One region of the Solibacillus sp. NPDC093137 genome, then DNA from elsewhere that is predicted to be linked to it. Evidence: riboswitches for the same ligand, from Rfam matches in the RefSeq annotation. Region 1 holds a riboswitch; each other region holds the start of a gene.
The links. A riboswitch is a leader RNA that binds a small molecule or an ion and turns the genes downstream of it on or off. The one in region 1 is predicted to bind lysine.
Positions count from the first base shown of each region.

Region 2: it holds a riboswitch for lysine, as region 1 does, so the genes downstream of both, ACQKN3_RS12120 (amino acid permease) here and ACQKN3_RS00875 (aspartate kinase) in region 1, are expected to answer to the same signal.
Region 3: it holds a riboswitch for lysine, as region 1 does, so the genes downstream of both, ACQKN3_RS04885 (transporter substrate-binding domain-containing protein) here and ACQKN3_RS00875 (aspartate kinase) in region 1, are expected to answer to the same signal.

Region 1 covers NZ_JBNNVH010000001.1:184,317-188,535, forward strand. The annotation lists gene trxA (thioredoxin) at 1-61, shown strand, start outside; gene uvrC (excinuclease ABC subunit UvrC) at 197-1,987, shown strand; lysine riboswitch at 2,020-2,198, shown strand; gene ACQKN3_RS00875 (aspartate kinase) at 2,285-3,517, shown strand; gene ACQKN3_RS00880 (YslB family protein) at 3,613-4,029, opposite strand.
Region 2 covers NZ_JBNNVH010000002.1:59,465-63,683, reverse strand. The annotation lists gene ACQKN3_RS12125 (RNA 2'-phosphotransferase) at 1-387, opposite strand, end outside; gene ACQKN3_RS12120 (amino acid permease) at 603-2,057, opposite strand; lysine riboswitch at 2,150-2,330, opposite strand; gene ACQKN3_RS12115 (CynX/NimT family MFS transporter) at 2,473-3,672, shown strand; gene ACQKN3_RS12110 (restriction endonuclease) at 3,734-4,219, shown strand, end outside.
Region 3 covers NZ_JBNNVH010000001.1:943,324-947,542, forward strand. The annotation lists gene ACQKN3_RS04875 (2-oxoglutarate dehydrogenase E1 component) at 1-495, shown strand, start outside; gene odhB (2-oxoglutarate dehydrogenase complex dihydrolipoyllysine-residue succinyltransferase) at 589-1,854, shown strand; lysine riboswitch at 2,143-2,330, shown strand; gene ACQKN3_RS04885 (transporter substrate-binding domain-containing protein) at 2,445-3,281, shown strand; gene ACQKN3_RS04890 (amino acid ABC transporter permease) at 3,406-4,152, shown strand; gene ACQKN3_RS04895 (amino acid ABC transporter ATP-binding protein) at 4,154-4,219, shown strand, end outside.

The DNA.
Region 1 (4,219 bases):
AAAAACTGCTGGCTTCATGCCAAAAGAAGCGTTAATTGATTTCATTAACGACAACAAATAATTAAACCTCTGGCCACTCATATGACCAAGGAATAATTGATATGTTGAAAGCCGTATGCCATACAAGGTGTACGGCTTTTTTCTTATACCTTAATCAGTTAAACTATAGGAAAGGACATATTAGACAGGTGAGAATATGAATGCAATCATTAAAGCAAAACTAGAAATACTACCGAATGAATCAGGTTGCTATATTATGAAAGACCGTCAAGGCACGATTATTTACGTTGGTAAGGCTAAAGTATTGAAAAATCGAGTGCGTTCTTACTTTACGGGAAGTCATGACGGTAAAACTGCGAGACTAGTTAGTGAGATTGAAGACTTCGAGTATATTGTGACTTCAAGTGATTTGGAAGCTCTTATACTGGAGCTGAATCTAATTAAGCTTCATGATCCGAAATATAATGTGAAACTAACGGATGATAAAACGTATCCTTATATAAAAATAACGAATGAACGATACCCACGTATTATTACGACAAGAAAAGTGAAGAAGGATAAAGCAAAATATTTCGGTCCGTATCCGAATGCCTATGCGGCAAACGAAACGCGGAAATTACTGGACCGATTGTATCCGCTTCGTAAATGTACACATCTGCCTAACCAGGTCTGTCTGTACTATCACTTAGGTCAATGTTTGGCACCGTGTGTAAAAGATATTGAAAAACAAGTGTATGACGAAATGATTGATGAGATTTCGAAGTTTTTAAACGGGGGCGTTGAAGAAATACAACAAGACCTTCAGCAAAAAATGATGGATGCTGCCGAAAATCTGGAGTTTGAGCGGGCAAAGGAATTCCGGGATTTGATTGCTCATATCGATCAAATTATGGAAAAGCAAAAAATCGTCACGGATGATTTGAGCAACCGGGATGTATTTGGCTATGCAGTAGAAAAAGGCTGGATGTGTGTCCAGGTGTTTTTCGTGCGTCAAGGCAAACTCATTGAGCGGGATGTCTCGATTTTCCCGATTTATAATGAGCCGGAAGAGGAATTTTTAACATTCGTCGGCCGTTTTTACGAACAGCCGCATCATTTATTGCCAAAGGAAATTTTTGTGCCAAAGTCGATTGACGAAACAATTTTACAAAAACTGCTGGATGTGAAGGTGCTGACACCGAAGCGCGGTTCCAAAAAAGAGCTTGTTGATCTAGCAATGAAAAACGCTGAAATCGCCATTCATGAGAAGTTCCAATTGATTGAACGTCAAGAAGAGCGGACAGTCGGGGCTTGTGAAGCACTTGCTGAAGCGATGCAAATTCCATTGCCGCTTAGAATAGAGGCGTTTGATAACAGTCATATGCACGGTGCGGATCCGGTTTCGGCGATGGTTGTTTTTATAGACGGGAAGCCTGCGAAAAAGGAATACCGGAAATATAAAACAAGGGAAGCGGCCAAACATGATGACTATGGTGCGATGCAGGAAGTTATTCGACGTCGTTACACACGTGTACTGCGGGAAAATCTGCCATTGCCTGATCTGATTCTTATCGACGGAGGAAAAGGACAAATGGAAGTCGCACGTGAAGTCATTGAAGACGAGCTTGGGTTAGTCATTCCGATAGCAGGATTGGCTAAAGACGAAAAGCACAATACGTCCCAGCTATTATTTGGTACGCCTCCGGAAGTTGTCCCATTAAAGCGAACAAGTGACGGTTTCTATTTATTGCAGCGCATTCAAGATGAGGTACACCGATTTGCGATTACGTTTTTACGTCAGCAACATCAGACGAATGCCATCACTTCAGTTCTTGATGGGATTGAAGGTGTAGGTCCGAAGCGGAAGCAGCAACTCATGAAGTATTTTGGATCAGTAAAAAAAATCCGCGAGGCAAGCGAATTGCAGCTGCAGGAGTCCGGTGTGCCGGCAAAGCTGGCGGATGTCATATATCGGCATTTTCATGAAGCACCATTGAATAAAGAATAATGGTGTGCTAATATATAAGACAATTCAATATTTACTAAGATAGAGGCGCAGTATTCAACAGTAAATTGCTCGAGGAAGAACAATTCCATTGACAGCAATCGAAAGGGGACCCTGCCGAAGTGAAGTGCGTATTGTTCGCGCAGTTTGCTGGTTTTGCATTTAAGAGATGTAAAACTGTCAGAGCTTTATGTTCTGGAGGGCTATCCTGAAAAACTTATAATTATTATTTGTATTGACGGCGGCTTTCCATGAATATGGGAAGTCGTCTTTTTGTTTACAATTTAAGGAGGGAAAAGAATGGAGACAGTTGTAGTAAAGTTTGGCGGTCCGGCATTGACTACACCGGAAAAAATCGTACAGGTAGCCAAAAAAGTGATAAAAGAGCAAGGACGTGGCATAAACTTAGTCGTTGTCGTTTCTTCAATACCCGCTATACGACGAGAATTGAGACAATATGCTGCTGAAATTACCGATGAGCCGTCGAAACGGGAAATGGATGCACTGGCCTCATCAGCAACACAAATAACTAGTGCAATGCTTGCAATGGCAATTCAGGAGCATGGAGGTAAAGCTGTGTCACTTGCTGGATGGCAAACAGGTATCCATACTAATCAAAAACATGGCAACGCACGAATCGATCATGTGGATAGTAAACGAATTCAGGAACATTTGGCATTAGGTGAAATCGTCGTAGTAGCAGGTTTTCAAGGAGTTACGGGGACAGACAATATTTCAACATTCGGCAAAGGGGGTTCTGAAACTTCAGCAGTTGCACTTGCGGTTGCCCTCGAAGCAGAGCGTGTCGAGATTTTTTCATCAGTTGAAGGGATTTTCACGGCAGACCCAGAAATTGTAAAAGGATCTAGGAAACTACCGGAAGTTTCTTATGATGAGATGTTGGAATTTGCAAATTTAGGGGCTAAAATTTTGCACCCACGCGCGGTTGAACTTGCCAAAAAATACAATATACCGCTCATTGTACGCTCTTTCGTACAGGACGTGGAAGGCACTTTTATTAAAGGGGATGTAGACATGGAGAAAAACTTACTTGTACGCGGGGTAGCTTACGAATCGGATATTATTCGTTTGACGATCGGCTATGATTCTTATGAAACCGCGTCATTGGCAGAAGTGTTTAGTGTTTTAGCAGAAAATGATATCAATGTGGACATTATTGTTCAAGCAGTCATTGATGGCGTGAAGCCGACCATTTCCTTTACAATTTCCAAAGATGAGTTTGCGGAAGCTTTACGGGTACTGGAAACTAGTAAATTGTCACTTGGGTTTAGTTTTGCAGATTTTGAAGTAGGTTTAGCGAAAGTATCTATTATCGGTTCTGCGATGGCATCCAATCCGGGGGTTGCGGCTCGCATGTTTGCACGCTTAGGTCGCGAACATATTCCTGTAAAAATGGTCAGCACTTCGGAAATTAAAGTGTCTGTCGTTGTACCACAGGAAGAAATGGTTCGTGCTGCGAATGTGTTGCATGAGGAATTCAATTTGGCGATGAAAGAAGTAACCGCTTCTTAAAGTAATAGCTGGAAATGAGCTGTAGTAGCTTATTTCCAGCTTTTTATTGAGTAAATTTGCTGCTTCAGCAATAGTTGTTTATTATAAGTTGAAGGCTAAATTTTCTCTTTTAAATCCCATTTTAACGTAAATTTTACGACATGTTTGTCATTATCTTTTTCTTCATAGCATTCCGTCAAATAGCCTAGCTGCTTTTGTTTCTGCTCTGCTAAAAAGCCAGCTTCAAGACGGAAGCAACGTTGTACAATATTGAGTGGCACTTCCTCTGTTGTCAAAAGTATGTAATGAAGTTCGTCCTTCGTTTCTTTTTCCAGAACTAACTGACCCCAGCCAGCTTCCATAAAAAAGGAAGGGAGTTCATCCATTGAAAATAATGGGAACTTTCTTGCAATTTCTTTACCTGCCCAATATAAAACATCTTCTTCATGCTTACCTAGAATAGAAGGAAGAAGATGGTCACGAATGATTTCGTAGCCAAAAGTTGGAATCGTTTTCATTTTGTACCCTTCCATATAAAAAACCTCTTTCATAAATTTTCTTATAATTTTCATTCTTTCATGAAGAAATGAGTTATAAGCAGAAAAAACGGTTCTTAAAACAGCGTAAAACCGTCTTTAAAATGATTATAAAATATCCTGCGTTGCCTTGACGCTAGTATCTGTTGAGAGTACAATGGACATGTCATAATATTGTACCATGATG
Region 2 (4,219 bases), on a different contig from region 1:
ATTAGCTGGATTCTCTTTTTTCGCTACCTTCGCTTCATCGGCTGATTCCAGCTGATATGTATTCAGCGACGTATAAATCAGGGATTCCTGGTGCTGGTTTTCCAGCCAGTTTTCAAACTGTAACGAGCCTTTAAATTCCCGGGGTGCCCCTTTAATTTCACTTAAATAAAGGTCGTGGAAAAGCTCTCTATTCACTAATGACTCTGCAAAAGTCTGCTCGCTTCTGTCTTCCACTTTAAATAACGGTACCGCATGCGAACTTACTAGGAAAATACGTGATTTGTACGGGTTCCCCTTTGTAAGAAACGGTCGATACAACACATCTTTTCTATCTTCCCCTTTTAACCACGGATACACTTTTTTATAGAAACCTTTTGAAATAGGCATGTTTTCACTTCCTTATTCTTCAGTGTTACATAATTTATTTCCAGCATAATAAAATACGGGAATTTTGTTTATTTTATAATAACATTCTTGTATTCATCGTACTCGAAAAATGTTTAATCCTCAATAGCTCTCATTTAATCCTCACTTGAGAATAAATAATCCTTAATATAAAAAAACGCAATGAAAGCGTACAAGCTCACATTGCGTTTCAGAAATTATTTATTTGTTAAATCGCAGTCCTTTAAAGGAACGATTTTCGTTTTGTGTTTAAATTTGTAGCCAAACCATAAAGCGGCAAACAGTGGTAAGCCGATATATGAAACGACAACACCATACCAGTCAATTGTTCCACCCATGAAAGCCATATAGTTTTGACCTAACACGACAATCATACATAGGGCAAAGGCGAATAGCGGACCGAATGGGAAGAATCTGGATACATACGGTAAATCGCTCAATGAATTACCTTGTGCGACATAGGCACGACGGAATCGGTAATGAGAGATTGCTATGCCTAGCCAAGCGATGAAGCCGGACATACCGGAAGCATTTAATAACCAAATGTATACTACACCGTCTCCGAAAAACGATGCAAGGAATGCTAATGAACCGACTGCCAATGTTGCTAACAGTGCATACATCGGAATACCGCGCGATGTTACTTTCATGAATAGTTTCGGTGCTTTTCCGTCCACCGCTAACTGATAAAGCATACGACTTGCTGCATACAACCCTGAGTTCCCTGCAGATAACATCGCCGTTAAAATGATTGCGTTCATAACAGATGCCGCAAATGCCACACCTAAGTTTTCAAATACTAATGTAAATGGACTTGTCGCAATATCTTCTGATAAGAGGCGTGAATCCGTATACGGAATAAGCAACCCGATTGCACCGATTGCGAAAATGTAAAACAGTAAAATACGCCAGAATACTGAACGTACAGCTTTTGGAATATTTTTGGCCGGGTCATCTGTTTCCCCTGCCGTTACCCCAAGCATTTCCGTACCTTGGAATGAGAAACCGGCAGCAAGGAAAATACCGAACAATGCCAGGAAACCGCCATTAAATGGGGCGTCGTCTTTAACGAAGTTTGTAAAGCCGACCGGATCGTTCCCGCCTAAAATACCGAAAATCATTAAGAAGCTGACAATGATGAAGACAATTACTGTCGCAACCTTAATCATCGCAAACCAGTATTCCGCTTCACCGAAAGCTTTTACAGAAGCTAAGTTAAATGATAAAACAACTACGATAAATAATATTGTCCATATAATTGAAGAACTGTCCGGGAACCAGTATTTCATAATTAACGAAACAGCTGCAATTTCTGCTGCAATTGTAATTGCCCAGTTGTACCAATAGTTCCAGCCAAGCGCAAAGCCTAATGCCGGATCGACAAATTTTGTTGCATACGTACTAAACGAACCGGATGTTGGCATATAGGCAGCCATTTCTCCTAATGATGTCATTAGGAAATACACCATAACGCCGATCAGTGCATATGCGAGCAATGCCCCGCCAGGACCTGCCTGTGCAATCGCACCACCCGATGCTAAGAATAAACCTGTTCCGATTGTTCCGCCAAGCGAAATCATCGTTACATGGCGACTTTTCAAACTCTTTTTCAACCCGTTATTACCGAGCTGATCTATTTTAATCTCACTCATGAATATAAAACTCCCTTTTTGTTTTGCTTGTGAAATGTAAAAGAAAAACCACCACAAGTTTTTGTGATGGTTATATTTACACCTCATCAAACTTGAAAGATAGCTCAACACAGGCTCACACATGTGACAGTTCTGTTCCTTATCGAAAACAGCCCCAGCATCATTTTCAAGAAGAAAAATAACACTTCGGCAACCATTCCTTTCATAAAGCTTCACCGATTCTTCCTAATCTCAGCTATACTAGTCTTAATGATTGCGACCTCTACCTCATACATCTACATGAGGTAATGTTTTATTTAATTGATTAAAAGTCTAACATAACATTTTTTTGATAGCAATGGCTTCATCTTTATTCTGTTTTTTAAGAGTATTCACACTACTTAAATATATATTACTAGTCAAAAGGAGAATTAATATGGACACCGAACAATTAAATCAAAATAGCAAAAAAATACTATCCAACCGAACACTCATCTATTTTATGGTTGCCGTATTTTTATTTGCGACAACATTACGTACACCGATTACATTAATCGGTCCAATTATTTCATTTATTCGTGACGACCTTGGGATTTCGAACTTTCTTGCAGGCTTCTTAACGACTATCCCTTTAATTGCCTTTGCGGTCGTTTCACCATTTGCACCGCGTATTGCCCGTAGGTTTGGGATGGAATGGACATTATTTTATTCCGTCATCTTGCTATGTGTAGGGATTTTACTTCGTTCCCTTGGGCTAACGTCTTTACTCGTTTTAGGAACAATATTAATCGGCGTCGCAATTGCATTTGGTAATGTCCTTATCCCTAGTTTTTTCAAATGGAAATTCCCATTACATATTGGCTTATTAACAGGGATTTATTCCGTATCGATGAACATTTCTTCCGGACTTGCTGCGGGCTTCAGTTATCCTATTGCTGCAAGCGCAGGCTGGCAAATTGCAGCAGGTATTACGATTATTTTAGGTATTCTTACATTGCTGATTTGGCTGCCGATTTTGCGCCAGGAAAAAGTGGAATTACATATGCCCTCTTCGCAAACAAAGAAAACGCATATGTGGAAATCACCGCTTGCCTGGGCAGTCGCTGGAGCAATGGGCTTTCAATCGTTTATATTTTACTGTTCGTCTGCGTGGATACCGGAGATTTTCATTAGCCAAGGCCTGGATGCTGCGGCTGCCGGGTGGATGGTATCCGTAATGCAGTTTGCGCAAATTCCGATGACATTTATTATTCCGATTATTGCCGGTAAAATCGCTTCACAACGTCCAATCGTCGTTTTCTTTACGATATGTTACTTAGTCGGTTTTACTGGTGTGTTGATGGAATGGACTAGCCTTGCCGTCGTATGGATGATTTTACTAGGCTTTGCAGGCGGGGCTTCGTTTGGTTTAGTGCTGATGCTGTTTTCATTGCGTACGAAGACAGCCTATGATGCAGCTGAACTTTCCGGCTTTGCACAGTCAATCGGTTATTTCGTTGCCGCAATCGGACCGGTTCTGTTTGGTTATGTTCATGATTTAACTGACAGCTGGTCAATTCCGATTGTACTGTTTATTTTAATTTCTGTTCTGTTATTTTTCGCTTCCTTTATGAGCGCAAACAACCGTACGATATAACCAAACGTATGTACCCTTTTATGATATAATAGCGTTAGTAAATAAAAGGAGTACAGGACTATTGCGTAAAAAGAGAAGACGAAATAAAAAACGCCTGCCGGTCATCCCGCTATTTTTCATCGCATCAGCTGGTGCAGCTGGCTTTTATGTAACGCGAACAGCTGAAGGCATCGGTATTGGAATTGTCGCTTATTTCGTACTATATATCGCGTTTAAAATTTGGCTAAGATCGCTGAAGACGAGGAAGTTACGAAAGTCCGGCATTCGCGAAGTCGATAAAATGACCGGTGAAGATTTTGAGAGATTTTTAGGCGAGTTATTTAAACGCCGCGGATTTAAAGTGAGCTTTACCGCAACGAGCGGTGACTACGGTGCCGACCTTATTTTAAAGGACGGAAAAGATATTATTGCGGTCCAGGCAAAACGCTATTCCGGTACGGTCGGTGTAAAAGCGGTTCAGGAAATTATCGGTGCAGTGAAGATGTATGAGGCAACTGAAGCATGGGTTGTTACAAACAGTCATTTTACACGCCAGGCCGAAAAACTT
Region 3 (4,219 bases), 760 kb from region 1:
GTACGTCCATTAGTAGTGGTTTCTCCAAAATCACTTTTACGTCACCCACTTGCTGCAGCTACTGCTGAACAACTTGCAACTGGTCGCTTCCAGGAAGTAATCGAGCAAGAAGGTTTAGGCAAAAACACAGAAGCGGTTGAAAAAGTAGTACTTGGTACTGGTAAAGTAATGATCGATTTAGCAGAACGCGTTAAAGACGGCGAAGGGCTTGATCACTTACACATCATCCGTGTTGAACAAATTTATCCATTCCCTGCACAACAAGTGAAAGATATTATCGCTCGTTTCCCGAATGTTAAAGAAATCGTTTGGGTACAGGAAGAACCGAAAAACCAAGGTTCATGGACATATGTTCTTGAAACATTATATGATATCGCAGAAGGCAAAAAAGTGCGCTATGTAGGACGTCCTGCAATGAGCTCAACTTCTGAAGGCGATGGCGATTCACATAAAGCAGCACAAGCTAAATTAGTGAACGAAGCACTTGAAAAGTAATAAATGATTTGTTTAAAAAGAGCTGCTTCTATTTAAAATAGAAGTGGCTTGCTATACAATGAATGTGTAGCGTAATTAAAGGAGGATATGAACGTGGCTGAAATTAAAGTCCCTGAATTAGCAGAATCAATTACTGAAGGTACAATTGCCCAGTGGGTGAAAAAAGTTGGAGATCGCGTAGAAAAAGGCGAATTCATCGTTGAGTTAGAAACTGATAAAGTTAATGCTGAAATCATCTCTGAAGAAGCAGGCGTTTTAAAACAAATTTTAGCTGAAGAAGGCGATACTGTATTAGTAGGACAAGTAATCGCAGTAGTTGAAGCTGGCGAAGGCGCAGCACCTGCACCAGCTGCTAAAGAAGAAGCACCAGCAGCAGCTCCGGCTCCAGCAAAAGAAGAAGCTCCTAAAGCAGCAGCACCTGCACCAGTTGCAGTTGAAGAAACTTCAGGTGAGCGTGTAATCGCTTCACCGGCAGCTCGTAAATTAGCTCGTGAAAAAGGTATCGACTTAGCAGCAATCTCACCTGTTGACCCACAAGGTCGCGTACGTGTACAAGACGTTGCAGCACATGGTACAGCACCAGCAGCTCCAGCAGCATCAGCTGCCCAAGCTCCAGCAGCAGGTAATGGTCCAATGATCTTCACACCAGCAGCTGATACAGACCGTGTAACAGTTGAAAAAATGAGCCGCCGTCGTCAAACAATTGCAAAACGTTTATTAGAAGTAAAACAATCAACTGCAATGTTAACTACTTTCAATGAAATTGATATGACGAACATTATGGCATTACGTAAGCGTAAACAAGATGAGTTCGTGAAAGCTAACGATATTAAATTAGGCTTCATGTCATTCTTCACAAAAGCTGTAGTAGCAGCATTAAAGAAATATCCATATGTAAATGCACAAATTAACGGTGATGAAATTCACTTAAACAACTTCTTCGATATCGGTATTGCTGTATCAACAGAAGAAGGTTTAGTGGTACCGGTTGTTCGTGATGCAAACGCTAAAAACTTCGCTGAAATCGAGAAAAACATTGCGGAATTAGCTGGTAAAGCACGCGACAAAAAATTAGGCTTAAACGACATGGCTGGCGGATCATTCACAATCACTAACGGTGGTGTGTTCGGTTCATTAATGTCAACACCAATCATGAATGGTACTCAAGCTGGTATTTTAGGTATGCACTCAATCGTAAACCGTCCAGTAGCTGTTAATGGGGAAGTTCAAATTCGTCCAATGATGTATGTAGCATTATCTTACGACCACCGTATCATCGATGGTAAAGATTCTGTTGGCTTCTTAAAAACAGTAAAAGAAATGATCGAAAACCCAGAAGATTTATTATTAAATTCTTAATAGTATTTTCTATGCTAATGCGCGATATTCTGTATATTGCGCATTAGCTTTTTTGTTAAGGAAACTATAGAATATCGCATTGTAGATAACGTAAAAATATAGTTTTATCCACGTCTAGGCTAAAGCGCCAACTCCTCGCACCATTAGGTCCCTCCAATGTCTGTCGGAGTTGAACGGGCGCTTTAGCGCTTTTATTCTTACAGTGAAATTTCAGAAAAATGAGTGTTGACGGAAATGTCGCAATAATGTAATATAAACATATCAATTTCATATTAAAACCTCACACTCTCGTGAGGTAGAGGCGCGATACTTAACAGTTTTATATGGAGCCATGAGCTGGCTGTGAGATATAAGAGAAGGAAATATCGCCGAAGTGTTGTAAATGCTCAATTTTACAATGCTGGGTCTGCAGTGAATAATTGCAGAACTGTCTCAATCATCTATATCCCTGATGGTTGAGTTGTGCTATCTCAAAATGGGAACTGTAGAGGATTCGGGCTAATTATAATTTAAACGACCTAAAGTTCTTCTTTTAGGTCGTTTTTTGTATATTTGGCGCCCGAAATTTAACAAATAAGGAGAGATTTTCTATGAAAAAGAGACTATTAATTTTATTGACTGCCATGACAATGCTATTGCTAGCAGCTTGTGGTACAAGCGATGAAGGTACTACAAGCGGTTCAGATTCAGACAAAAAAGTTATTAAAATCGGTATGGAAGCAGCGTATGCGCCTTTTAACTGGTCACAAAAAGATGATGCCAATGGCGGAGTTCAAATTGCAGGTTCAAAGGAATACGCAGCAGGCTATGATGTGGAAATTGCAAAAAAAATTGCAGAAGGTCTGGACATGGAATTACAAATTGTTAAAACGGACTGGGATGGCTTGATTCCATCATTACAATCAGGTGCCATTGATCTAGTAATTGCTGGTATGTCACCAATGCCTGAACGTAAGGAAGTAATTGATTTCACGGAGAACTATTATACAAGTGACTATGTCATTGTTGTAAAAGAAGACGGCCCATATGCAAATGCCACTTCATTATCGGACTTTGCAGATGCAAAAATTACAGGTCAGCAAGCGACAACACATTATGATGTAATCGATCAAATCGAAGGTGTTCAAAAACAAGTAGCGGCAACTGATTTTGGTGCAATGCGCGTGCAATTACAGTCAGGCGCAATTGATGGATACGTTTCAGAACGTCCAGAAGGTATCTCAGCTGAAATGGCTCTGAACAATATTAAATACATCGTACCTGAACCAAACTTCGAAGCAGATGAAGCCTCAACAGCTGTAGCGGTAGGTTTGAAAAAGGGTTCAGATTTACGTGAACAAATTAACAAAGTTTTAGCTGAAATTTCGGATGAAGAGCGTCAACAATTAATGGAAGACGCAATTGCAAATCAACCAGCAGCACAATAATCGTGTAGCATTAACAGTTTTAATGAGGTTGTCTTGCCGGCAAACGGAAGACAACCTTTTTCTATTAAAATTATGATTTCATACATAAATAGTAGAAACAAAGAAAGAAATGGAGGACAAGGCGATGGCATTTTTAGAATCATCATGGAACTTGTTTACGAACAACTGGGATTTATTTGTACGTGGAGCTTGGACTGCACTTCTGTTGGCAATTATCGGGACAATTTGTGGAACACTGATCGGATTTTTCATTGGAATTATGCACACAATTCCACAACGCAAAAAAAATATTAAATCAGCTATTCTGAAAGTCTTTAACTTTATTTTAACGGCTTATGTGGAAATTTTCAGGGGCACGCCAATGATGGTACAGGCGATGGTCGTATTTTATGGTCTTGTCTACTTAGGGATCGATATTGACCGCTTTTTAGCAGCTTCTATCGTTATTAGTTTAAACACAGGAGCCTACATGGCCGAGTATGTGCGTGGTGGTATCGTATCAATTGATAAAGGCCAATTCGAGGCTGCACAAGCGATTGGAATGAATCACCTGCAAACGATGATTCATATTGTTCTGCCGCAAGTAGCACGCAATATTTTACCTGCAACAGGGAATCAGTTCGTTATGAATATTAAAGATTCATCTGTATTAAGTGTTATTTCGGTAGTGGAACTGTTCTTTACTGCGAATTCGATTGCGGGCAGTAACTATAAATATATTGAAGCGTTCTTTATCGCGACGGTATTATACTTTATTATGACATTTACTGTAACTCGTTTCTTACTATTATTCGAGAAAAAGATGGACGGACCTTCCTCGTATAAAGTGGAGCTCATTACAGGCAACAAGCTAGATAAGGATGGTGAATAAAATGACAGTTGTAATTGATATTAACCATTTAAATAAAAAATTCGGTGATCATGAAGTATTGAAAGAT